Regions from separate parts of the Kitasatospora sp. NPDC048286 genome, predicted to be linked through region 1. Evidence: riboswitches for the same ligand, from Rfam matches in the RefSeq annotation. Region 1 holds a riboswitch; each other region holds the start of a gene.
What was found. Region 1 has a riboswitch for S-adenosylmethionine ahead of ACGF13_RS19515 (IclR family transcriptional regulator). Riboswitches for the same ligand answer to the same signal wherever they lie in the genome.
Positions count from the first base shown of each region.

Region 2: another riboswitch for S-adenosylmethionine. It lies ahead of ACGF13_RS06100 (aminotransferase class V-fold PLP-dependent enzyme); the one in region 1 lies ahead of ACGF13_RS19515 (IclR family transcriptional regulator).
Region 3: another riboswitch for S-adenosylmethionine. It lies ahead of thrC (threonine synthase); the one in region 1 lies ahead of ACGF13_RS19515 (IclR family transcriptional regulator).

Region 1 covers NZ_JBICZE010000007.1:297,124-304,498, reverse strand. The annotation lists gene ACGF13_RS19525 (BTAD domain-containing putative transcriptional regulator) at 1-459, opposite strand, end outside; gene ACGF13_RS19520 (hypothetical protein) at 720-1,871, shown strand; SAM riboswitch class I at 1,946-2,088, shown strand; gene ACGF13_RS19515 (IclR family transcriptional regulator) at 2,289-3,002, shown strand; gene ACGF13_RS19510 (threonine/serine exporter family protein) at 3,063-4,316, opposite strand; gene ACGF13_RS19505 (Lrp/AsnC family transcriptional regulator) at 4,438-4,890, opposite strand; gene ACGF13_RS19500 (amino acid permease) at 5,028-6,419, shown strand; gene ACGF13_RS19495 (basic secretory protein-like protein) at 6,616-7,375, opposite strand, start outside.
Region 2 covers NZ_JBICZE010000002.1:392,305-399,679, forward strand. The annotation lists gene ACGF13_RS06080 (NYN domain-containing protein) at 1-645, opposite strand, end outside; gene ACGF13_RS06085 (hypothetical protein) at 899-1,162, opposite strand; gene ACGF13_RS06090 (rhomboid family intramembrane serine protease) at 1,364-2,191, shown strand; gene ACGF13_RS06095 (Lrp/AsnC family transcriptional regulator) at 2,188-2,469, shown strand; gene ACGF13_RS06100 (aminotransferase class V-fold PLP-dependent enzyme) at 2,473-3,915, opposite strand; SAM riboswitch class IV at 3,968-4,086, opposite strand; gene trpD (anthranilate phosphoribosyltransferase) at 4,196-5,272, opposite strand; gene ACGF13_RS06110 (hypothetical protein) at 5,391-5,816, opposite strand; gene ACGF13_RS06115 (heme-copper oxidase subunit III) at 6,213-6,833, shown strand; gene ACGF13_RS06120 (c-type cytochrome) at 7,021-7,375, shown strand, end outside.
Region 3 covers NZ_JBICZE010000017.1:148,128-155,502, reverse strand. The annotation lists gene ACGF13_RS33535 (extracellular solute-binding protein) at 1-415, shown strand, start outside; gene ACGF13_RS33530 (cupin domain-containing protein) at 465-815, opposite strand; gene ACGF13_RS33525 (DUF3263 domain-containing protein) at 918-1,145, shown strand; gene otsB (trehalose-phosphatase) at 1,250-2,089, shown strand; gene ACGF13_RS33515 (trehalose-6-phosphate synthase) at 2,076-3,569, opposite strand; gene ACGF13_RS33510 (glucosyl-3-phosphoglycerate synthase) at 3,608-4,645, opposite strand; SAM riboswitch class I at 4,757-4,891, shown strand; gene thrC (threonine synthase) at 4,908-6,188, shown strand; gene ACGF13_RS33500 (MoaD/ThiS family protein) at 6,215-6,493, shown strand; gene ACGF13_RS33495 (cold-shock protein) at 7,028-7,231, shown strand.

The DNA.
Region 1 (7,375 bases):
GCGCTGCGCGAACGGGCCGGGAATGCCCGCCAGCGGCTCGCCCTGCCACAGCTCCAGCGCCTGGTTCAGCAGGTCGCGCGCCTGCTGCGGCTCCCCGGCCGCCGCCGTCCGCTCGGCCTGCCCCGCCAGCTCCTCCGCCTGCGCCGCGTCCACCGCGTGCTTGGGCAGCACCAGCCGGTAGCCGTCCCCGACCGAGGTCAGCACCGTCGGCGCGTCCGGCTCCTCGCCGTGCAGGACCTTGCGCCACCGCCAGGCGTAGGTGCGCACCGTCGTCATCGCGGTGCCCGGCGGCTCCTCGCCCCACAGGGCGTCGATCAGGTCGGTGGCGCTCGCACCGTGCCCGGGCCGGAGCAGCAGCACCGCCAGCATCGCCTGCTGCTGGGGGCTGCCCACCTTCAGCGCGGTCGCGCCGCGCTGCGCTCTCATCAGTCCCAGCACCGAGAACCGGAATTCATCCATGACTGCACCTGCCCGCCTCATGTGCTCGCCCCCGCCCGTGCACGTGCCGCCCCCGATTTGATGAGCCCCTATCAACCCACGCCACCGGGCGTGATGTCGAGAGATCGTCGACCCGATGGTGATCCGGTGTTGATCGGCCGTCACGACAATCGATGGTGTGGCACCCGCCGACGGCCCGGCCCCGGCCGTCGGACCCGCCACGTCCCCGGCCGCCCGGCCGCCGCCCGGGCGCCCCCCACGGCTCTCGGAGGCGGACGCCCATGGACACCGACCTGCTGCACACCGACCGGCTCGACACCGCCCCGGTCGGCACCGACCCGTTGACCAGCGACCTGCTCCACCGGCTGCTCGACGTCGACCCGGCCGCCGGGCCGGCCGAACTGCTCCACCGCGCCCGCGCCGACCGCCACCTCCCGTACCTGGTGCTCGCCGCGCTCTCCCGCGAGGGCGTGCGGATGGGCGGGCACGCCCGGGCCGAGCTGCAGCGCGCCCGGGACCGGGCCGAGTGTTACGCCCGGGTCGCCCGCGACCTCGCCGACGCCACCGGCGTCCGCCCGATCCGGGACCTCCCCCTGGCCGGCTACTACCCGCCGGACCTGCCCCGGCCGCTGGGCGGGCTCAGCCTCGTCAGCCCCACCGAGGCGACGCTCTGGCAGGCCGTCAACCGGCTGGTCACCGACCACCCGGTGGAGTCCGTCGAGGTCACCCTGCTCGGCGAGCGGCCCCGGCACACCGCCGTCACCCTGCGCTGGCCGGCCGAGGACCCGCTGCTCGACCCCTGGTACCAGGTACGGGTCGCCACCGCCGCCCTCACCGGCGACCTCGCCACCGTCCCCGTCCGCCCCTACCTGGCCGCCGACGAACACGTGGAATGCCTGATCGCCCTCGCCGAGGAGGGGCTCGCGCGCACCTTCCTGGCCGGCGACGTGATCGACGTGGCCCACCTCGCCGGACAGCCCTTCGACCCCGCCGAGACCGCCGCGGTCCTCGCCGCCTACCGGCTCGCCCCGGAGGCCGCCGCCCTGCTCGACCTCGCCGCCCAGCACGTGCCGCTCGGCTCCCTGCGGGACGTGCGCACCGTCCTGGAGGCCGAGGTCGGCCCCGAACTCCGCCGCCGCCGGCCCCTCACCCGCACGCACCGGCCGCGCAAGGGGACCCTGCTGCGCCACGGCACCCTGCTGCGCCGCACCGTCATCCGGCACCAGTGGGACGAGGCCCTGCTGCTCCCGGCCGGTGGCGCCACCCTGCTGCTCACCCCGGTCGCCGACTACCTGCTCGGCGCCGAGGGCGCCCGGCCGACGGCGGCCGAACGCGCCGCCGCCCTGGCCGCGCTGCGGGCCTGGGACACCACCGCCCCCGGCGGCCCGCACCCGGCCCCGTGCACCGGACTGTCGGAGCCGCGCCACCGCTGAGCGGGCCCGCCCGCCCGCCGTCGAGAGCAGGGGGGCTTGGCAGCGGGCCCGGGAAGTCTTGTATCGTTCCTGGCGAATCATCCAGAGGGGTGGAGGGACCGGCCCTACGAAGCCCCGGCAACTCCCCGTTCGACCCGGCGTCCGAAGTACGCGCCGTGCCGTCCGGGATCAGTGCCAACTCCGGCCTGTCGCCAATGTGGCGCGGGAAAGATGAGGAGACACGGTGCTCTCTGTGCTGTCCTTCGCCCGGGCGCTTCCCGCCCCGGCGCTTTCGCGTACCCGTCTCGTGCCCGGCGCAGGCAATCGGCCGACTTCCGCGGCCCGTCCTCGCTGACCACCCCCGGCTCCCCGCCAGGAGCCGCCGTGAGCAGCGCCGACCCGCTGCTCCCGGGCCTTGAGACTGGAGTACCCCCACCCATGGAGAACACGAGCGGCGTCGGCGTGCTCGACAAGGTCACCTCGATCCTCGGGATCCTGGAGGCGGGCCCCGCCACCCTCGGCGGCCTCGTCGCGGCCACCGGCATGGCCCGCCCCACCGCCCACCGGCTGGCCGTCGCACTCGAACACCACCGCCTGGTCAGCCGGGACGTGAACGGCCGGTTCATGCTCGGCCCCCGGGTCGGCGAGCTCGCCGCGGCCGCCGGCGAGGACCGCTTGCTGGCCGCGGCCGGCTCGGTCCTCACCCACCTGCGGGACCTCACTGGCGAGAGCGCCCAGCTCTACCGCCGGCAGGGCGAGGTACGGATCTGCGTGGCCGCCGCCGAACGCCTCACCGGCCTGCGGGACACCGTCCCGGTGGGCATCACCCTCCCCATGAAGGTCGGCTCCGCCGCCCAGGTCCTGCTCGCCTGGGAGGAGCCCGAGCGCCTCCACCGCGGGCTGCAGGGCGCCCGCTTCACCGCCACCGCGCTGAGCGGCGTACGGCGCCGGGGCTGGGCGCAGTCCGTCGGCGAGCGCGAACTCGGGGTCGCCTCCGTGTCCGCGCCCGTCCGCGGCCAGTCCAACCGGGTGGTGGCCGCCGTCTCGGTCTCCGGTCCGATCGAACGGCTCACCCGCCACCCCGGCGCCCAGCTCTCCCAGGCCGTGGTCGAGGCGGGCCGCCGCCTCACCGAGGCCCTGCGCCACGCCTGACGGGACGGGGGGCGGACCCGGGTCCGCCCCCACCCCGTCAGGGGGCCGCCGCCCCGGAGTTCAGGCCCGGGACAGCAGCACGGCGCGGGAGGGCCGGGGGATCCGGCTGATCACCGCGCCGATCAGCGTGCCGATCGACACCCCGAAGACCGCCGACACGGCCGCCAGGACCGACTGGGCCCCGTTCCCGACCTCTATCTGCGCCGTGTTCAACAGACCGAAGGACCCCGGCACCACGATCCAGAACGCCGGGAGGTAGAGCACCTGCCAGAGCGGGCCGCCCGGCAGCCAGTGCACCAGGGTGGCCGCGACCGCGGCGGCGACCGCCCCGGCCAGGCCGCCTATCGCCGCGCCGTGCACCGACCCCACCGCCACCTGGGCGGTCACGCTGACCGCGATCACGGCGACGATCCACGGGATGGCCGAGGGCGGTGTCTGGACGTTGACCACCACTCCGGCCACCGCGATCGCCAGCCCCAGCGCGATCACCCACCAGCTGGGCTTGGCGACCTGGACGTTGGCCAGCGCGGTGGCCGGCATGCCGATCGCCGTCGCGGCCGCGGCCACCCCCGCGAGGAACAGCGCCAGCTGGACCGCGCCGGACACCAGCCGGGCGGTGCCCGCGCTGGCCGCGCCCGCGGCGATCTCGGACAGCCCGGTGACCAGCAGCCCGCCCGGCAGCAGGATCGCCAGGGTGGCCACGATCGTCCGCAGCGGGCCGTCCAGCAGCGAGGCCCGCGCGAGTGCCAGGACCAGCAGGGCGACCAGGAAGCCGGCCGTGACGGGCAGCAGCGGCCGCAGGTACGGCAGCCGTCGGGCGAGCACGGTCAGCCCCACCACGATCAGCGAGCCGAGCCCGGCCGCGAGCACGTTCGCCGCCGCCGGCTGGAGGAAGAGGCAGACCCCCACACCGACCGGCAGCGCCCCGAGATCCGCCACCCACGCGGGCCAGCGGGCCGGCGCCCGCCGGATCCGGTCCAGTTCGGCCAGCGCCCGGGGCCCGTCGAGCTCGCCCGCCCGCAGCCGGTGCACCAGGTGGAGGACGTCGGCCGTCTGCTCGAACCGCAGCGCGCCGCCGACGGGCTGGAACCGGGTGGCGCCGTCCGCGTCCAGCGAGACGAACAGCCCGTTGGTCAGCGCGGCGACCCGCACCTCAGGAGCCCCCAACGCCCGTCCCAGCCAGTGGAGTTCCTCCTCGACGTCATGGACGGGCAGGCCACCGCCGAGCAGGGCCTCGCCCAGGTCGAGGAGGAGACGGCGGAGCGGTTCGGGCGGGGCATCGACGACCCGGACCGATGGAGACTTGCTAGACATGGCAGGTATCGTCCCACCCTGCCCGATTCGGCCCGACTCTGCCCCGGTCCTCGCCCCCCCCGGGCCCGGGCTCTCGTCCCTCGCGCTCCCCCCGGGGCCGGGTGCGGGCCTTCTCGGCACGTCACAGGGGCAGGGAGCGGGATTCGACGACGTTCGCCATGACGATGGTGGAACTGAGGCGCTGGACGCCGGGCAGGGTGGCCAGGCGGTCGTCGTAGAGCTGCCGGTAGGCCGCCAGATCGCGGGCGACGACGCGCAGGAGGTAGTCGGGGTCGCCGAACAGCCGCTGGGCCTGGAGGACGTTGGGGATGTCGGCCACGGCCTGCTCGAAGGCCGCGACGGTCTCGCGGTCCTCGTAGCGCATGGTGACGAAGACCAGCGACTCGAAGGTCAGGCCGAGGGCGGCGGCGTCGAGCCGGGCGTGGTAGCCGGCGATCGCGCCCGAGCGTTCCAGGGCCCGAAGTCGGCGGTGGCAGGGGGACACGCTCAGGCGGACTCGCTCGGCGAGCTCGGTGAGGGTCAGTCGCCCGTCACGCTGCAGTTCGGCAAGAATTTTCCGGTCTATGTCATCCATGGAGAAGATTCTTCCACTCGGTGGCGATCATCGGGAAAAGATTGGAAGCACCTTCTGGGCGAACCCGCCTAGCCTTCCCTTCAGGAAACCAGGGGCGCATGTCCGCACGAGTCGTCCGTCACAGGAATGGATCCCCGATGAGCACCACCAAGGCGTCGAGAGCCCCCGAGGCCCAGGCCGCCCCGGAGCTGGGCCACGGCCTCAAGCGGCGCCACCTCTCGATGATCGCCCTCGGCGGCGTCATCGGCGCCGGCCTCTTCGTGGGCTCCGGCGCGGGCATCGCGGTAGCCGGCCCCGGCATCATCCTGGCGTTCGTCGCGGCCGGTCTGCTGGTGATGCTGGTCATGCGGATGCTGGGCGAGATGTCCGCCGCGCACCCGGCCTCCGGTTCCTTCTCGGTGCACGCCGAGCGCGAGATCGGCCTCTGGGCGGGCCTGACCACCGGCTGGCTGTACTGGGTGACGGTCGGCGTCGCCGTCGCCGTCGAGGCCACGGCCGCCGGCGCGCTCGTGCACTCCTGGGTCACCGGGGTTCCGGCCTTCGTCTGGGTCGGCATCTTCATGGTCTTCTTCTGCGCCACCAACCTGACCGCCGTGAAGAACTTCGGCGAGTTCGAGTTCTGGTTCGCGGCCGTCAAGATCGCCGCGATCGTCGCCTTCCTGGCTCTGGGCGTGCTGGGTGTCGCCGGTGTCGTCGGCCACGCCCCCGGCACCGCCAACCTGACCGGCCACGGCGGCTTCCTGCCACACGGCGGCCACGGCCTGATCACCGGCCTGCTGCCCGCAGTCTTCGCCTACGGCGGCCTGGAGGCCGTCACCATCGCGGCCGCCGAGTCCGACAACCCGCGCCGCAACGTCGCCACCGCCGTGCGCACCGCGGTCTGGCGGATCGCGATCTTCTACATCGGCACGATGGCCCTGGCGGTCACCCTGGTGCCCTGGAACAACCCCGACGTGGTGAAGCTGGGCCCCTACGTCACGGTGCTGCAGCTGCTCAACGTTCCCGGCGCTGCCCTCGTCATGAAGGCCGTGGTGCTGATCGCCCTGCTGAGCGCGATGAACGCCAACATCTACAGCGCCTCCCGGATGGTCCACTCGCTGGTCACCCGCGGTCTGGGTCCCCGTGCGCTGGCCAAGGTCACCGGCGGCGTCCCGCGACTGAGCGTGCTGGCCTCCTGCGGCTTCGGCTTCGCCGCCGTGCTGGCCGGCTACTTCTGGCCGGGCACCGTCTTCCTCTGGCTGCTGAACTCCACCGGCGTGGCCATCCTGGTGGTCTGGCTCTTCATCGGCATCGCCCAGCTGCGCATGCGCCGCCGCGTCGAGCGCGAGAGCCCCGAACTGCTCACCGTGCGCATGTGGGCCTACCCGTACCTGACCTGGCTCGCCATCGCCGCCGTGGTCGCCCTCCTGGCCCTGATGACCACCAGCCCCGGCAACCGCGACCAGCTCTACGCGGCCGGCGTCCTGGTCACCGCCCTGAGCGCCGTCGGCTACTGGCGCCAGCGGCGGAACGCGGCAACCGCCCGGTGACCTGAGTCGGGGCCCGCTCACCTGGGGCTGACGATGCCCCAGGTGAGCAGGGCTACTCCTCGAACCAGACGACCAGCCGGACGTTCTGCTCGCCGTGCACGTCCGCGAGGGTGCGCATGACGGTCCACACCGGCTGCCACGAGCCGTCGGCGGGGCCGACTTCCTGTGCGCGGGTTCAGGGAGATGGGGGCGGGTGCTACTTCGGCATCTCGTTCCAGAGCTGCTGCGCGCTCTTCCCGGTGAGCTGGACCCAGAGCTGCTCGCTGTACTCGGTGGTGTTCAGCAGGTGTGCCAGGGCGGGCTTGCCGTAGGTCTTCGAGATGTGGTCGACGAAGCGGGCGGTGGCCTGGTAGCCGCTGTCGTAGCCGGTGTCCGGGTCGAAGTGCTGGGCGCCGGTGCCGGGCTGGAAGTTGTAGTCGCGCACCCAGTCCGCGAGACCCTCGCTCAGCCACCACGGGCGGTCCGTCGGGTTGTCGGCGACCGCGACGTGGACGGCCTCGTGGACCAGGAAGCCGGTGTCGCCCTTGTTGTCCCGGGTGTAGCCGATGTTGACGTGGATCTCCTTGACGCCGGTGTCGGGGTTCGTCCAGGCGTACGCGGGGTGATCGGTCAGCGCCGGGTCCATGATGATCTTGAAGTAGGAGGGGGCCTTGAAGGTTCCCCTGATGATCAGGTCGGAGATCGCCGGGTAGTAGTCCGCGACGGTCTTCTTCTGCTGCTCCAGCCACGGGCCGAGGTCCGGGGCCTGCGCGTAGTCGAGGTCGATGGTCGGGCGGTCGGTGGTCGGCGGTGTGGTGATGCCGCTGCGGTCGAGGTTCCAGGACTGCGTCGGATCCCCCGGGTTGCAGGCGGCCACCGTGGCGTTCAGGTCCCTGTTGCGGGTGAGGCAGAGGCCGTTGTCCGAGGCGCTGTGCAGCAGCCAGGCCCGGCCGCCGCCCGCCGAGGTGTTCTCCAGC
Region 2 (7,375 bases), on a different contig from region 1:
CTCGGTCTCGGCAGCGCCGCGCTCGGCCGCGGCCTGCGCCTTCAGGGCCTCCAGCTCACCGCTCACCCGGCGGGTCTCGGCCTGCGCCCGGCGGGTGTCGCTCTCCAGCGACCGCACCTTCTTGCGCAGCGACTCGGCCTCCTTGCGGACACCGTCGGACTCGGCCCGCTGCCGGTCCAGGTCCGCCCGGGCGGCGGCCCGCACCTCGGCCAGCTCGGCCTGCAGCTTCTCCACCAGCCGGGCCGCCTCCGCGGCCGCGTCCTCGGCACCGGCCCGCTCGGCCTCCTCGCCGGCCTCGGCCACCAGCCGGCTCCAGCCCGACGAACGCACCAGGTAGGCGGCGGCCGCGACGTCCATCGGATCGGCCGCGCTCGGGACGGTGCCGGACTCCAGCGCCCTCACCAGGTCCGGCTGCCCGAGGCGCAGCCGCTCAGCTATCCGCACCCGGAAGGCCGGCTCCGCCTCCAGCGCCGCCGCCAGCGCCGTGGCCGCGTACTTGGCCCGCCGCACCGGGGTGAACTTGACGTACTGGCGCAGGCTCTGCGGGAGCTCGGCCGGCGGCAGCCCACCGAGCGCGTCCGAGGCCAGCCCGACCACGCGCCGGCGCACCCCCTCGGGCAGCGGCCGGTCGAGCCTCTCGGCCACGCGCTCCGCCGCGGGCTCGGAGGAGTCGTCCGCCGTCCCGGCCGCCTCGGCCTGGGCCTCGGCCGCAGCGGGCTGAAGCCCCTGGGCTTCGCCGGGCTCCTTCGCTGCGTCCACCACGTCCTCGGCTCCGATCCTGGTCCAGCGGGGTACGGCCGCGGCCGCCCCTGTCGTCACGCTCCGTGCGTCTTGTTCTGTATTGTCCCGTGCGGCGCGGGCGGGTGCTCCGCGCACCCGCCCGCCGCGGCGGCGGGGGTCAGCCCTGCTCGGCGGGGGCCTGCTCCCCTTCGGCGCCCGGGCGGGCCACCAGCTCGACCTGGTCCACCGCGTTGCACCAGCGGCAGCGCACCGACTCGATCGTCTCGCTGAGCACCTCGGTCTCCTCGACCTTGGACTCGCCGGCCAGGTCGAAGTGCAGGAACTCGGTCACCCGCGCGGTGCGGGTCACGTCGAAGCGGGTGAGGTTGCCGCACAGGGTGCAGCGCCAGCGCGTCTCGGCGGTCAGGGCGGGGACGGTCATCGGGGGTCCTCTCGGGTGGTCCCTGCGTGGGCTAGGCGCTCCCCCCGGAGCCCCGGCATCGGCGGCGGGAGGCGGGAATGCCCGCCCCAAGCCTATTGCCTGGGGCAACCACCGCGGCCACCGGTCGTCTGAACTCCCCGGCTAGTCCACCTGCCGTAAACCACCGTGTCACCTGCGGCGCCCGGAGGGATGCTTGGCCGCATGGCGCTCGCGGTCCCCGACCACACCGCCGCCCTGGGCGGCCGCCCGGCGGTGCCCGTCCCGGTGGTCAGCTACGCCCTGATCGCCCTCAACACCCTGGTCTTCCTGCTCGGCCCCGCCGCCGGGCTCAACCCGCTGTACGGCACCGGCCAGGCCCGGGTCTGCTCGGAGCAGCGGTACGAGCAGCGCTGGGGCGCCGTCCCGGCCGAGGTGCTGGCCGGACGGCCGCTGACCGCCGAGCAGCTGGCCGAGGCCCCCGACCCGGCCCCCGGCTGCCCGGCCGCCCCGACCCCGGGCAAGCACCCGGCCCTGTCCGTCCTCACCGGGCTGTTCCTGCACGCCGGCTGGCTGCACCTGCTGGGCAACCTGCTCTTCCTCCAGGTCTTCGGCCCCACCGTGGAACGGCGGCTCGGCCGGGCCCGGTACGCCCTCTTCTACCTGGCCGCCGGCAGCCTGACCACGTACGGCTTCGCGCTCGCCGAGGCGCACTCGCCGAACTCCACCCGGGTGCTCATCGGGGCCTCCGGGGCGATCGCGGCCGTCCTCGGCGCCTATCTGCGCCTCCACCCCCGGGCCCGGGTGACCACCCTCGTCCCGCTGCTCCTCTTCCTGCCGCTGCGCTTCCCCGCCTGGCTGGTGCTCGGCCTCTGGTTCGCCCTGCAGTGGTGGTCGGTGCACTCGGCCGGCCCCGGGGTGGCCTACCTGGTCCACGTGATCGGCTTCTCGGCCGGGTTCCTCTACGCCTGCACCGTGGTCCGCCACCCCCCGCGACGACCGGGCCGACGCCCGATACGCTGGCGGCACCCCACAAAGGAGCCCGAACTGTGATCACCGCCATCGTCCTGATCAAGACCAGTGTCGACCGCATCCCGGAGATCGCCGAGTCCATCGCCGCCATCGAGGGTGTCAGCGAGGTCTACTCGGTGACCGGCGGCTACAACCTGGTGGCGATGGTGCGGGTGCGCCGGCACGACGACCTGGCCGAGGTCATCCCGGGCCGGCTCAACAAGGTCCCGGGCGTGGCCCACACCGAGACCCAGATCGCCTTCCGCACCTACTCCCAGCACGACCTGGAGGCCGCCTTCGCCCTCGGCCTGGACGAGTAGCGGTCAGCCCTCGCGCCGAGAGTCAGCGACACAACGCCCGCCCTCGTTGCGGTAGTTCCACGCCGCACCGTCCGTGACCAGCTCCCGGACGGCGGTCAGGAAGCGGTCGACGTGCTCGTCCGGCGTCCCGGCGCCGAAGCTCACCCGGATCGCGTTCAGGCTGCGCTCGCCCGGCAGCGAGGGCTCGGGCGCCCCGCACTCGGACGGCGCGACGTCCTCGTCCCCGAGCAGCGTGCGCACCAGCGGGTGGGCGCAGAACAGGCCGTCGCGCACCCCGATGCCGTACTCGGCGGACAGCGCGGCCGAGAAGTGCGAGCTGTTCCAGCCCCGGACGACGAAGGACAGCACGCCCACCCGGGCGGAGTCGGCCCCGAACAGGTTCAGCACCTTGACCTGCGGGATCCCGGCCAGCCCGGCCGTCAGCCGGGCGACCAGCTGCCGCTCGCGGGCCTCCAGCGCGTCGAAACCGGCCTCGGTCAGCGCCCGGCAGGCCGAGGCGATCGCGTAGGCGCCGATGACGTTCGGCGAGCCGGCCTCGTGCCGGGCCGGGCCGGTGTGCCACTGCACGGCCACCGAGCCGTCGGCCTCCCGGGCCACCGTCCGGGTCGCCCCGCCGCCGGCCAGGTACGGCTCGGCCTCGTCCAGCCAGTCCGCCCGGCCGGCCAGCACCCCGGCACCGAACGGCGCGTAGATCTTGTGGCCGGAGAAGGCGATCCAGTCGACGTCCAGTTCGCGCACCGAGACCCGGTGGTGCGGCGCCAGCTGGGCGGCGTCCAGCACCACCCGGGCGCCGTGCCGGTGCGCGGTCCCGGTCAGCTCGGCGACCGGCCACAGCTCGCCGGTCACGTTGGAGGCGCCGGTGACGCAGAGCAGCTTGGGGCCCTCGGGCGCCTCGGCGAGCGCGGCGTCCAGCGCGGCCACCGCCTCGGCCCGCGAGCGCGGCGCCCGCAGGTAGGTGACGTCCAGTCCGGCGTGCGCCCAGGGCAGCAGCGAGGCGTGGTGCTCGGTCTCGAAGGCGAACACCCGGGTGCCGGCCGGAACGGCGGCGGCCAGCAGGTTGAGCGAGTCGGTGGTGGCCCGGGTGAAGACCACCTGGTCGCCCTCGCGCAGGTCGAGGAACTCGCCGACGGTGCGGCGGCTCTGCTCGAACAGGTCGGTGGACAGCTGGGAGAGGTAGCCGGCCCCGCGGTGGACGCTGCCGTAGTACGGCGCGTAGGCGGCGACGTCGTCCCACACCCGCTGGAGCGCCGGCGAGCTGGCCGCGTAGTCGAGTGCCGCGTAGCCGACCTTCTCACCGCTGGCCAGCGGGACCTGGACGTCGGTGCCGAGGACGGCGAGCGGGCCGCAGATTTCGGCGCAGGGCTGCCGCACGATGGGGGTCCCCCCGGACGAAGTCTGGGGGAGCGCCGAGAGAAGGGTGGTGGCGGGAGACGGGTGGGCGGACATGAGGATGCACTCCTTCAAGGGGTGAGGGACCCCGGGAGTGTCATTCGTCCGGCGTCCGCGCTTGTCGCACGGACGGCTTGCCGTGACGACCCGGTCCTCACCCAGGGCACCCCGCCACGGACGGAGGGTTGCCGGACAGCAAGCTGGGGCTTCGCGCTGTCACTCATGACCTGGCGAAGACTCTAGGCCGCGCCCTTCGGGCGGTCAAACGGGCGTCCGGCATCCGGACAGCGCGAGGGGCCCGCGGGAGGAATTCCCGCGGGCCCCGTCAACTGCCGTGTCAGATCCGGCTGGTGGCCTCCGACCAACGCCGCAGCAGGTCCTGGGCCGCGCCGGAGTCGATCGCCCTGGCGGCCCGCTCCATGCCGGCCGCCAGCTGCTCGGCGAGCGGTGCGTCGCGCAGGTCGAGCGCGACCAGCGCCGCCGCCGTGTTCAGCAGGACGGCGTCCCGGACCGGCCCGTGCTCCCCCGCCAGCAGTCGCCGCGCGACCTCCGCGTTGTACGAGGCGTCCGCCCCGCGCAGCGCCTCGATGCCGACCAGCTCGATGCCGACGTCCCGCGGGTCGAAGGCGGTCCGGGTGACCGCCCCGTCGCGCACCAGCCAGACCTGCGAGGTGGTGGTGATGGTCAGCTCGTCCAGTCCGTCGTCGCCGCGGAAGACCAGCGCCGTCGCACCCCGCTCGGCCAGCACCCCGGCGATCAGTCCGGCCAGCCGGGTGTCGAAGCAGCCGATGGCGTGCGCGGTGACCTTGGCCGGGTTGGTCAGCGGGCCGAGGATGTTGAAGGAGGTCGGCACCCCGAGGTCGCGCCGCGCGGTGGCGGCGTGCCGCATCGAGGGGTGGAACTTCGCCGCGAAGCAGAAGGTGAGCCCGACCTCCTCGGCCACCTCGGCGACCCGCCGGGCGGAGAGGTCCAGCGCCACCCCGAGCTTCTCCAGCACGTCCGAGGAGCCGCTGCTCGAGGAGGCCGACCGGTTGCCGTGCTTGACCACCTTGGCGCCGGCGGCCGCCGCGACGATCGCGGACATGGTGGAGATGTTGACGGTCTTCGCCCGGTCGCCGCCGGTGCCGACGATGTCCACCGCCGGGCCGGGGATGTCCAGCGGCTCCGCGTGCGCGTACATCGCGTCGACCAGGCCGCCGATCTCCTCGACCGACTCGCCCTTGGCCCGCAGCGCGATCATGAACCCGGCCACCTGTACGGGGGACGCCTCGCCGCTCATGATCCGGTCCATCGCCCACGCGGTGGACGAGCGGTCGAGGTCCTCCCCCTGCAACAGTGCCGCCAGGAGGTCCGGCCAGGTGCGGACCACCTGCGCGGGGTCGCTACCGCCGTTCGCAGGGTTCACGTTCACCATGGCTGACTCCAGCTGTTGTCGGTTCCCCACTACGGGGGGACGTCCGTACGGATGGAGCCAGCCTATCGAGCGAAGCCTCCGCTTCTACCCCTGTCCTTTCCAGTTGCCGGGGCCGTCTTCAGCGGACGGCCGGAGTCCGCTTCGCCAGTCGCGCCCGCAGCAGGGTGGCCGCCGCCTCGGCCAGCGCCACCGGCTCCACCGGGTGGGAGATGGCCGCGTCGGCCCGGCTCCAGGCGGCGAGCCAGGAGTCCTGCGGCCGGCCGATCAGCACCAGCACCGGCGGGCAGCCGTAGATCTCGTCCTTGAGCTGGCGCGCGAGGCCCAGCCCCCCGGCCGGTACGGCCTCACCGTCCAGCACGCAGAGGTCCACTCCCCCCTTCTCCAGTGCCTTGAGCACCGCGGGGGTGGTCGCGCACTCCAGGTAGGTCAGTTCCGGAAGGTCCTCGGCGGGCCGGCGGCCGAGCGCCGTCAGCACCTGCTCGCGGGTGTTGCGGTCGTCGCTGTAGACGAGGACGGTGAGCGTCTCATCGGTCGTGTACGCCATGGGCCCTGCTCCCTCAAGTGTGATCCGGACCACGTTCGCCTGATCCGGATGCTACTCCCGATCACCCCCCGCCGAGTCCTCCTCGCGCACCTTCCCGGCCAACCGGGCCGCACCCCGGCTCACCCACCCGGAGGACGGCCCGTCACCCGATCCCGCCCGGTCCACCCGTACGGCCGACCCCGGGTCCCTTCCCCTACCTCCCGCGGCTGCTCCGGCCGTGCAACGACGCGCTGGGCAACGGGGTCGCGGGCCCCTCCGAGGAACCATCAGAAAAGGGACACGCCGCTGCTCAGCCCCCGTCCGGCCCCCGTGCCGCCCCCCAAGCGGGCATACCGCACGCACCGGACACTCCGAGGGACACCCCCCGACGTGAAGACGGAATAAGGGACCGACATAATGTCCGTCGTGGCGACAGCAACAGCAGTAGAAACCGGGCACGCGCACGGATCGGTCAACCGGCCGAACATGGTCAGCGTCGGAACGATCGTCTGGCTCAGTTCCGAGTTGATGTTCTTCGCGGCCCTCTTCGCGATGTACTTCACGCTCCGCTCCGTCAAGGGGCCGGAGTTCTGGACCGAGAAGGCCCACGCCCTCAACGTGCCCTTCTCCTCGGTCAACACCACGATCCTGGTGCTCTCCTCGCTCACCTGCCAGCTCGGTGTGTTCGCCGCCGAGCGCGGTGACGTGAAGAAGCTCCGGGCGTGGTTCATCCTCACGTTCGCCATGGGCGCGGTCTTCATCGGCGGCCAGGTCTTCGAGTACACCGAGCTGGTCAAGAAGGACGGCCTCTCGCTGTCCTCCGACCCGTACGGCACGGTGTTCTACCTGACCACCGGCTTCCACGGGCTGCACGTGACGGGTGGTCTGATCGCCTTCCTGCTGGTCCTGGGACGGACGTACGCAGCCAAGCGCTTCACGCACGAGCAAGCCACCGCCGCGATCGTCGTGTCGTACTACTGGCACTTCGTCGACGTCGTGTGGATCGGCCTGTTCGCGACCATCTACCTGATCAAGTAACCAGCTGATCAGGTCGCTGGCCACCGGCTGCGGCCCCCGCCCTCACCGGCGACGGGCCGCTTCTGCCGGTGCCGACGCTCCCACCGACCGACCGCGCGCGCAGCCCTAGACAGGCAGCCTCGTGCCGGCCAGACCGGCCGCCGGGTGCACCCACCAGTCGACCAGATCCTGACACCGGGGTTATTCCGTGAAAAAGCTCTCCGCACGACGGCGCCACCCATTGGCGGCGCTGGTCGTCCTACTTCTCGCCCTGGCGGCAACCGGGGGGCTGTACGCCGCGTTCGCGCCCGCCGACAAGGCGCAGGCCGACGTCGCCGCGCAGTCGCTCGCGATCGATGAGGGCAAGAAGCTCTTCGCCGTGGGCTGCTCCTCCTGCCATGGCATGGACGGCCAGGGCAGCAGTGACGGTCCGAGCCTGGTCGGCGTCGGCTCCGCCGCCGTCGACTTCCAGGTCGGCACCGGCCGCATGCCCGCCCAGCAGCCCGGCGCGCAGGTCCCGCGCAAGAAGAACATCTACACGCAGGCCGAGATCGACCAGCTCG
Region 3 (7,375 bases), on a different contig from region 1:
GTTCGGGACGGCGCCGATCCCGAAGCGGGACGGGCTCGGGCGCACGGGGAGCCTCGGGGTCGCGGACTGGATGATGGCGTTCAAGGCGAACGGGCACAAGAACGAGATCAAGAAGTTCCTGTCGTTCGTCTACGACAAGGACAACCAGCTGAAGTTCGACGAGCAGTACAACCTCCTGCCGGTCACCCAGGACGCGTTCGCGCAGATGTCGACGGACCCGAAGCACGAGGACCTCAAGCAGTTCGCGGTCGGGCTGACCAACGCGAGCTTCTACCCGTTCGGGGACCCGGCCTGGGGCGAGGTCAGCGACCGGATCAAGGCGGGGATCGGGCAGGCGGTGACGGGGGATCCGAAGCAGGTGCTCGGGGGGCTGCAGGACGCGGCGGTGAAGGAGGCGGCGGCGGTCCGCAAGTAGGGGGCCGGGGCCGGGCCGGGGGACCGGCCCCGGCGGGGTCGTCCGGTTCCTACGGGAGCGTGATGGCGTAGGCCTTGCGGAGGGTCTCGTGGACCGTCCAGGTGGTGCGGTCGCCCTCGCGCAGGACCGCGCAGTCGCCGGGGCCGACCTCCAGGGTCGGGCCGCCCTCGATCTCGATGGTGGCCCGACCGCTGAGCACCACGAACATCTCGTCGGCCTCGACGTCGGTGACCACGCCGGGGGTGATCTGCCAGAGGCCGCGCAGGTGGCGGCCGTCGGCGGACTCGGACAGCACCCTGCCGGTGACCTCGGGGGTGCCGGAGACGATCTGGGAGGGGTCCAGCGGGTCGGGGTCGAGGTCGGCGGTCGGGATGTGCAGGGCGAAGCTGGGCGTGGTCATGGGGGTGACGTTAGTGCGGCCGGGGGGACGGTGGGGCGAGCAGTGTGTGTCGGGGTCGCGCGGGAGAATGACACTCCGTAGTGGCGGGCGGAGGTGTGCGCGGTGGGCGAGCTGAGTGAGCGGGAACGGGCGGTGCTGGCGCTGGAGGGGCGGCAGTGGCGTACGGCGGGGGCCAAGGAGCGGGCGATCCGGGAGGAGCTGGGGCTCTCCTCCACGCGGTACTACCAGGTGCTGAACGCTCTGCTGGACCGGGAGGAGGCGCTGGCGCACGCGCCGGTGCTGGTGAATCGGCTGCGGCGGGTGCGGGAGGCTCGGCGGGGGGCCCGCTGATCGGCTCGCTGATCGACGGGGGCTCTCGGGAGGGTGGGGGGCTTCCGCGCGCGCCCGCGGGCCGGGGGAGTGCGGAGCGGGGTGCTCGGGGGTAGGGCTCCGGTATGGGCTTTGAAGAGATGTTCGTGCCGGCGACCGGGGCTGGGCGGGACGGGGTGCGGGTCGTCCTGGCGGCGCCCGGGGACGCCGTGATCGGGTTGGACTTCGACGGGACGTTGGCGCCGATCGTGGCGGATCCGGAGCGGGCGCGGGCGCATCCCGGGGTGGTGGGGGCGTTGCGGCGGCTGGCTCCGGTGGTGGGTGGCGTGGTGGTGGTGACGGGGCGGCCGGCCGGGGTGGCGGTGGAGTACGGGGGGTTCGCGGGGCTGCCGGGGGTGGTGGTGCTGGGGCACTACGGGGCCGAGCGGTGGGAGGACGGGGAACTGTCGGCGCCGGAGGCGCATCCGGGGGTGGCGCGGGTGCGGGAGGAGTTGCCGGGGGTGCTGGAGCGGGTGGGGGCGCCCGGGGGGACGTGGGTGGAGGACAAGGGGCGGGCGGTGGCCGTGCACACCCGGCGGACGGCGGCGCCGCAGGAGGCGTTGGAGCTGTTGCGGGCGCCGGTGGGGGAGTTGGCGGCCGAGCACGGGCTGGTGGTGGAGCCCGGGCGGCTGGTGCTGGAGCTGCGGCCGCCGGGGGTGGACAAGGGGGCGGCGCTGACCGGCTTCCTGCGCGAGCGGGGCGCCCGGTCGGTGCTCTACGCGGGGGACGACCTGGGGGACGTGGCGGCCTTCGCCGCGGTGGAGAAGCTGCGCGGCGAGGGTGTCGCGGGGGTGCTGGTGTGCGCCGGCGCGGTGGGGGACGCGCCGGTGCGGGAGCTGGCCGACCGGGCGGACCTGGTGGTCGCCGGGCCGGAGGGCGTGGTGGAGCTGCTGGGGGCGTTGGGGGACGCGCTCACAGCGCGTTGAGCTGGTCCAGGAACCACTGCTGCGGGGGGAGTGCGGTGGCCGCCGCCGCCAGGCGCTTGGTGCGGTCGGCGCGCTCCTCCGGGCTCATGGTGAGGCCGGCGTGGAGGGCGTCGGCGGTGGCGATGACGTCGTAGGGGTTGACGGTGAGGGCGTCGTCCTTGAGTTCGGCGTGGGCGCCGGCCTCGCGGGAGAGGACGAGGGCGCAGCCGTGGTCGGAGACCACGGGGACCTCCTTGGCGACCAGGTTCATGCCGTCGCGGATGGGATTGACCAGGGCGACGTCGGCGAGGCGGTAGGCGGCGAGGGAGCGCGGGAAGTCGTCGTCGACGTGCAGGATCAGCGGTTGCCAGGTGGGGGTGGCGAACTCCGAGTTGACGGCAACGGCGAGGTCCTGGACCTGTGCCGTGTAGTCGCGGTACTCGGCGAGGTCGGTCCGGGACGGGTAGGCGAAGGCGATGTGCACCACCCGGTCGTGCCACTGCGGGCGGGTGCGGAGCAGGTGCCGGTAGGCCAGCAGGCCGCGGACGATGTTCTTGCTCAGCTCGGTGCGGTCGACCCGGACGATGGTGCGGCGGTCGCCGACGGCCGCGCGGAGGGCGGCGAGGCGTTCGTCGACGTCGGGGCGGTGGGCGCGCTCGCGCAGGAAGTCGGCGTCGGCGCCGAGGGCGTGCACGCCGAGGCGGGTGGTCCGCCGAGTGGGGGTCCCCCCGGTGGTGCGGCCGTCGAGCGTGACGGAGAGCGCGTCGTGGTCGACGGTGGCGCCGAGGAGGTCCTCGCAGCAGGCGGCGAAGGCGCGGGCCCAGCGTTCGGTGAGGAAGCCGGCCCGGTCGGCGCCCAGGATGCCGGTGAGGACGGCCCGGGCGACGTCGTCGGGCAGCAGCCGGTAGTACTCGGGCGGGGCCCAGGGGGTGTGCGAGAAGTGGCCGATCCGCAGGTCGGGGCGGGCCTCCCGGAGCAGGGCCGGGACCAGGGAGAGGTGGTAGTCCTGGACGAGCACCGCGGCGTTCGGGGCGGCTTCGGCGGCCAGGGCTTCGGCGAAGGCCTCGTTGTAGGCCTGGTAGGCGGCCCACTCGGTGCGGAAGCCGGCGTCGAAGGCGGGGGCGGTGGGGGTCGCGTAGAGCAGGTGGTGGACGAACCAGAGGGTGGAGTTGGCGACGCCGTTGTAGGCGCGGGCGAAGGTCTGCGGGTCGAGGTCCAGCATCCGTACGGCCTGGCCGCCGACCTCGTGGCCGGCCAGGTCGAGGCGGCCGTGGGGGGCCTCGGCGGCGGCTCTGCGGTCGGAGTCGTTGAGGGCGGCGCAGACCCAGACGGCGTTCGGGTCCTCGATCGCGGAGAGGCCGGAGACCAGGCCGCCGCCGCCCCGCCGCAGGGTCAGCGTGCCGTCGTCGGCGGTGCTGAAGGACACCGGTCCCCGGTTGGAGGCCACCAGGACGGGGGCGGTGCCGGTCGCGTTCGAACGGTTGGTCGTGAGATCGCCCATGGTTGGCATCTTGCCGGGGGCTCGGCGTGGCAAACCCGTCAATGACGGGTGGCGTATTCCGGCACGGTGTGCATCGGGGGGCGTTCCAGGGCGGTCACCGGGTGGGTGTGCGCGGTGAAGGCGCGGGTTTCCGGGTCGCGGGTGAACTGGGTGAGATGGGGGTGGACGAGGTCGGCCGAGGCCTTGAGGCGGTGGGTGCGGTCGAGGCGTTCCAGGGCGGTCCGGTAGATGGTGGCGGCCATCCGGCCGAGGGCCTGGCCGTCCTGGTGGCGGTGGTGCCGGACGCCGACGTCCACCTGGGCCAGGGCGTCGAGGCCGGCCACTTCCAGGGCGTCGACCAGCAGGCCGAGTTCGACGCCGTAGCCGGTGGGGAAGGGCAGCCGTTCGAGCAGTGAGCGGCGGGCCGCGTACTCGCCGCCGAGGGGCTGGACGAAGCCGGCGAGTTCCGGCCAGTGGAGGTTGAGCAGGGGGCGGGCGACGAGTTCGGTGACCCGGCCGCCGCCGGCGGGCAGGACGGCGCCGTCCGACTCCAGCGGGCGGTCGTACATGGCCTTGACCAGCTGGATGGACTCGTCGGTGAGCAGCGGGCCGACGATGCCGGAGACGAAGGTCGGGTCGAACTCGCGCAGGTCGGCGTCGACGAAGCAGACGATGTCGCCGTGGGTGACCAGCAGGGAGCGCCAGAGCACCTCGCCCTTGCCCGGGACGGCGGGCAGCCGGGGGAGGATCCGGTCGCGGTGTTCCACCCGGGCGCCGGCCTCGGCGGCGACGGCGGCGGTGGCGTCGGTGGAGCCGGAGTCGACGACGACGAGTTCGTCGACGAGCGGGAGGCGTTCCATCAGCTCGCGGCGGACGGTGCGGACGATGTCGCCGACGGTGGCCTCCTCGTCCAGGGCGGGGAGGACCACGCTGACGGTGCGGCCGGTGCGTTCCTTGGCGTCGAGGAGGGTGCGGACCGGCCGGTCGGCCGCGCTCCAGGAGCGGCGGCGGAGCCAGGACGCCACCTGCGGGAGGAGCTCGGGAGTCGGTTCGGCGGGCACGGAGGTCTCCTCGGCGGGGTCGGTGGAATCTGTCATCTCGCGTGGCGGACGGTCCCGTTCAGGATTGGCGCCTTCGGATACAGTCTTCGTACAGCGGTCGGACCTTTGCACGCCGGGGTCGCCGTTGAGCAGCACCACAATTTCACAAGCTCATCCAGAGGGACTGAGGGAACGGCCCGTTGACGTCCCGGCAACCTTCTCGCGCGGCTGTCGTCGACAGGCCCCGGCGGGACAGGTGCCAATTCCGGCCCGTGCGCGACCGCGTCACGGGGAAGATGAGGAGAGAGGCCTCGCCATCATGGCTATCGACACTGCCGCACCCGTTTCCGTCGACCTCGGCCCCGCCACCGCGCTGTCCTGTCGCGAGTGCGGCACCCGCTTCCCGCTCGGCCCCAGCTTCGCCTGCCTGGAGTGCTTCGGCCCGCTGGAGATCGCCTACGAGTTCGGCAGCGAGGGCGCCGAGGAGCTGCGCAAGCGGATCGAGGCCGGTCCGGCGTCCATCTGGCGGTACGCGCCGCTGCTGCCCGTTCCGGCGGACGTGGCCTCGAAGCCGAACCTGAACCCGGGGTGGACCCCGCTGGTGAAGGCGGACAACCTGGGCCGGGAGCTCGGGTTCACCGCCCAACTGCACGTCAAGGACGACTCCGGGAACCCGACGCACTCCTTCAAGGACCGGGTGGTCGCGTGCGCGATCGAGGCGGCCCGGGCGTTCGGCTACACCACGCTGTCCTGCTCCTCCACCGGCAACCTGGCCGGCGCGGTGGGTGCGGCGGCGGCCCGGGCCGGGTTCCGGTCCTGCGTGTTCATCCCGCACGACCTGGAGCAGGGCAAGGTCGTCATGGCCGGGGTGTACGGCGGTGAGCTGGTCGGCATCGAGGGCAACTACGACGACGTGAACCGCTTCTGTTCGGAGCTGATCGGCGATCCGGCCGGCGAGGGCTGGGGCTTCGTCAACGTGAACCTGCGGCCGTACTACGGCGAGGGCTCCAAGACGCTGGCGTACGAGATCTGCGAGCAGCTCGGCTGGCGGCTGCCGGAGCAGATCGTGATCCCGATCGCCTCGGGCTCGCAGCTGACGAAGATCGACAAGGGTCTCCAGGAGCTGATCAGGCTGGGCCTGGTCGAGGACCGGCCGTACCGGATCTTCGGTGCCCAGGCCGAGGGCTGCTCGCCGGTGTCGGCCGCGTTCAAGGCCGGCCGGGACGTGATCAAGCCGGTCAAGCCGGACACCATCGCCAAGTCGCTGGCGATCGGCAACCCGGCCGACGGCCCGTACGTGCTGGACATCGCCCGCCGCACCGGTGGCGCGGTGGAGGACGTCACGGACGCCGAGGTCGTGGCGGCGATCCGGCTGCTGGCGCGGACCGAGGGCATCTTCGCCGAGACCGCGGGCGGGGTGACCGTCGGCGTGCTGAAGAAGCTGGTCGAGACCGGGCAGCTGGACCCGTCGAAGGAGACCGTCGCGATCAACACCGGCGACGGCCTGAAGACCCTGGACGCCGTCTCCGACGCCGGGATGACCGCCGTCATCCGCCCGACGCTGGACTCGTTCCGCGCCGCCGGCCTCGTGTCCGCCTGAACCACCCGCCCCCGCAAGGAGAATTCATGAGCGCCAACGTCCGCATCCCCACCATCCTGCGCACCTACACCTCCGGCGCCGCCGAGGTGACCGCCGAGGGCGCCACCCTGGCCGAGGTCGTCGCCGACCTGGAGAAGAACCACGCGGGCATCTCGGCCCGCATCCTGGACGACACGGGCAAGCTGCGCCGCTTCGTGAACGTGTACGTGAACGACGACGACGTGCGCTTCGCCGAGGGCCTGGCGACCGAGATCGGGGACGGCGCCAGCATCTCGATCATCCCGGCGGTGGCCGGCGGCTGCTGAGCCCGCAAGAGAACCCGCGGTCGCCCGCGCGTACGGAATTCCGCTGTCCGTATGCGCGGGCGACCGCTCGCATTCCTGCGGGAATATTTCCGGGTCGAGTCGGAGTAGAGTGTCGCTCGGCTGGGAACAGGGTTTCCCTTTCGGCCCCGCAGTGCTCGGCCCGGGGCGTCCGGCCGATGGGACCGGCCCGTGAAACCTGTCAGGCGGATGTCAGAATTACCGCAGGCATTTGGGTAATTCGTCCGCTATGTCCGGCGTGAAATGCCGAGAACATCCCGATTCGGTCCGTCCTGTCCCTTGACGCCGTGCCGGAATTACCGGTGGTTGGCCCTGTTGCAGAGGGCGTCGGTCCGGATACATTCAGCGGCGGTCGACGCAATCACCCGCTCGCCGGAAGCCGCCTGGCGTCCTGTGCGGAGGGTTGCGGCGTGCACGGCTGCGCCCAGGGGGGGTTCCCCGGGCCGGCCTTCAACCAACCCGGGCCCGCGACCTGCGGGCGCGTGAAGGGCCAGCACAGCACTAGGGGAGTTCGGAATGGCTCAGGGCACCGTCAAGTGGTTCAACGCGGAGAAGGGCTACGGCTTCATCGCGGTCGACGGTGGTGCGGACGTCTTCGTCCACTACAGCGCGATCCAGATGGACGGCTACCGCACCCTCGAGGAGGGCCAGCGGGTCGAGTTCGAGATCTCCCAGGGACAGAAGGGCCCGCAGGCGGACATGGTCCGCGCGGCGGTCTGACCCCTTCCGACCCCAGGAGCTCGGCGCGGCCCCACGGCTGGTGACCTCTCGCTTCTCGACGGGCCCGTGCGACGTGTGTCGCACGGGCCCGTCGGCGTTCCCGGGCGGCTCCCGCGGCGGCTCGCTGATTGCCGATTGGGCTTG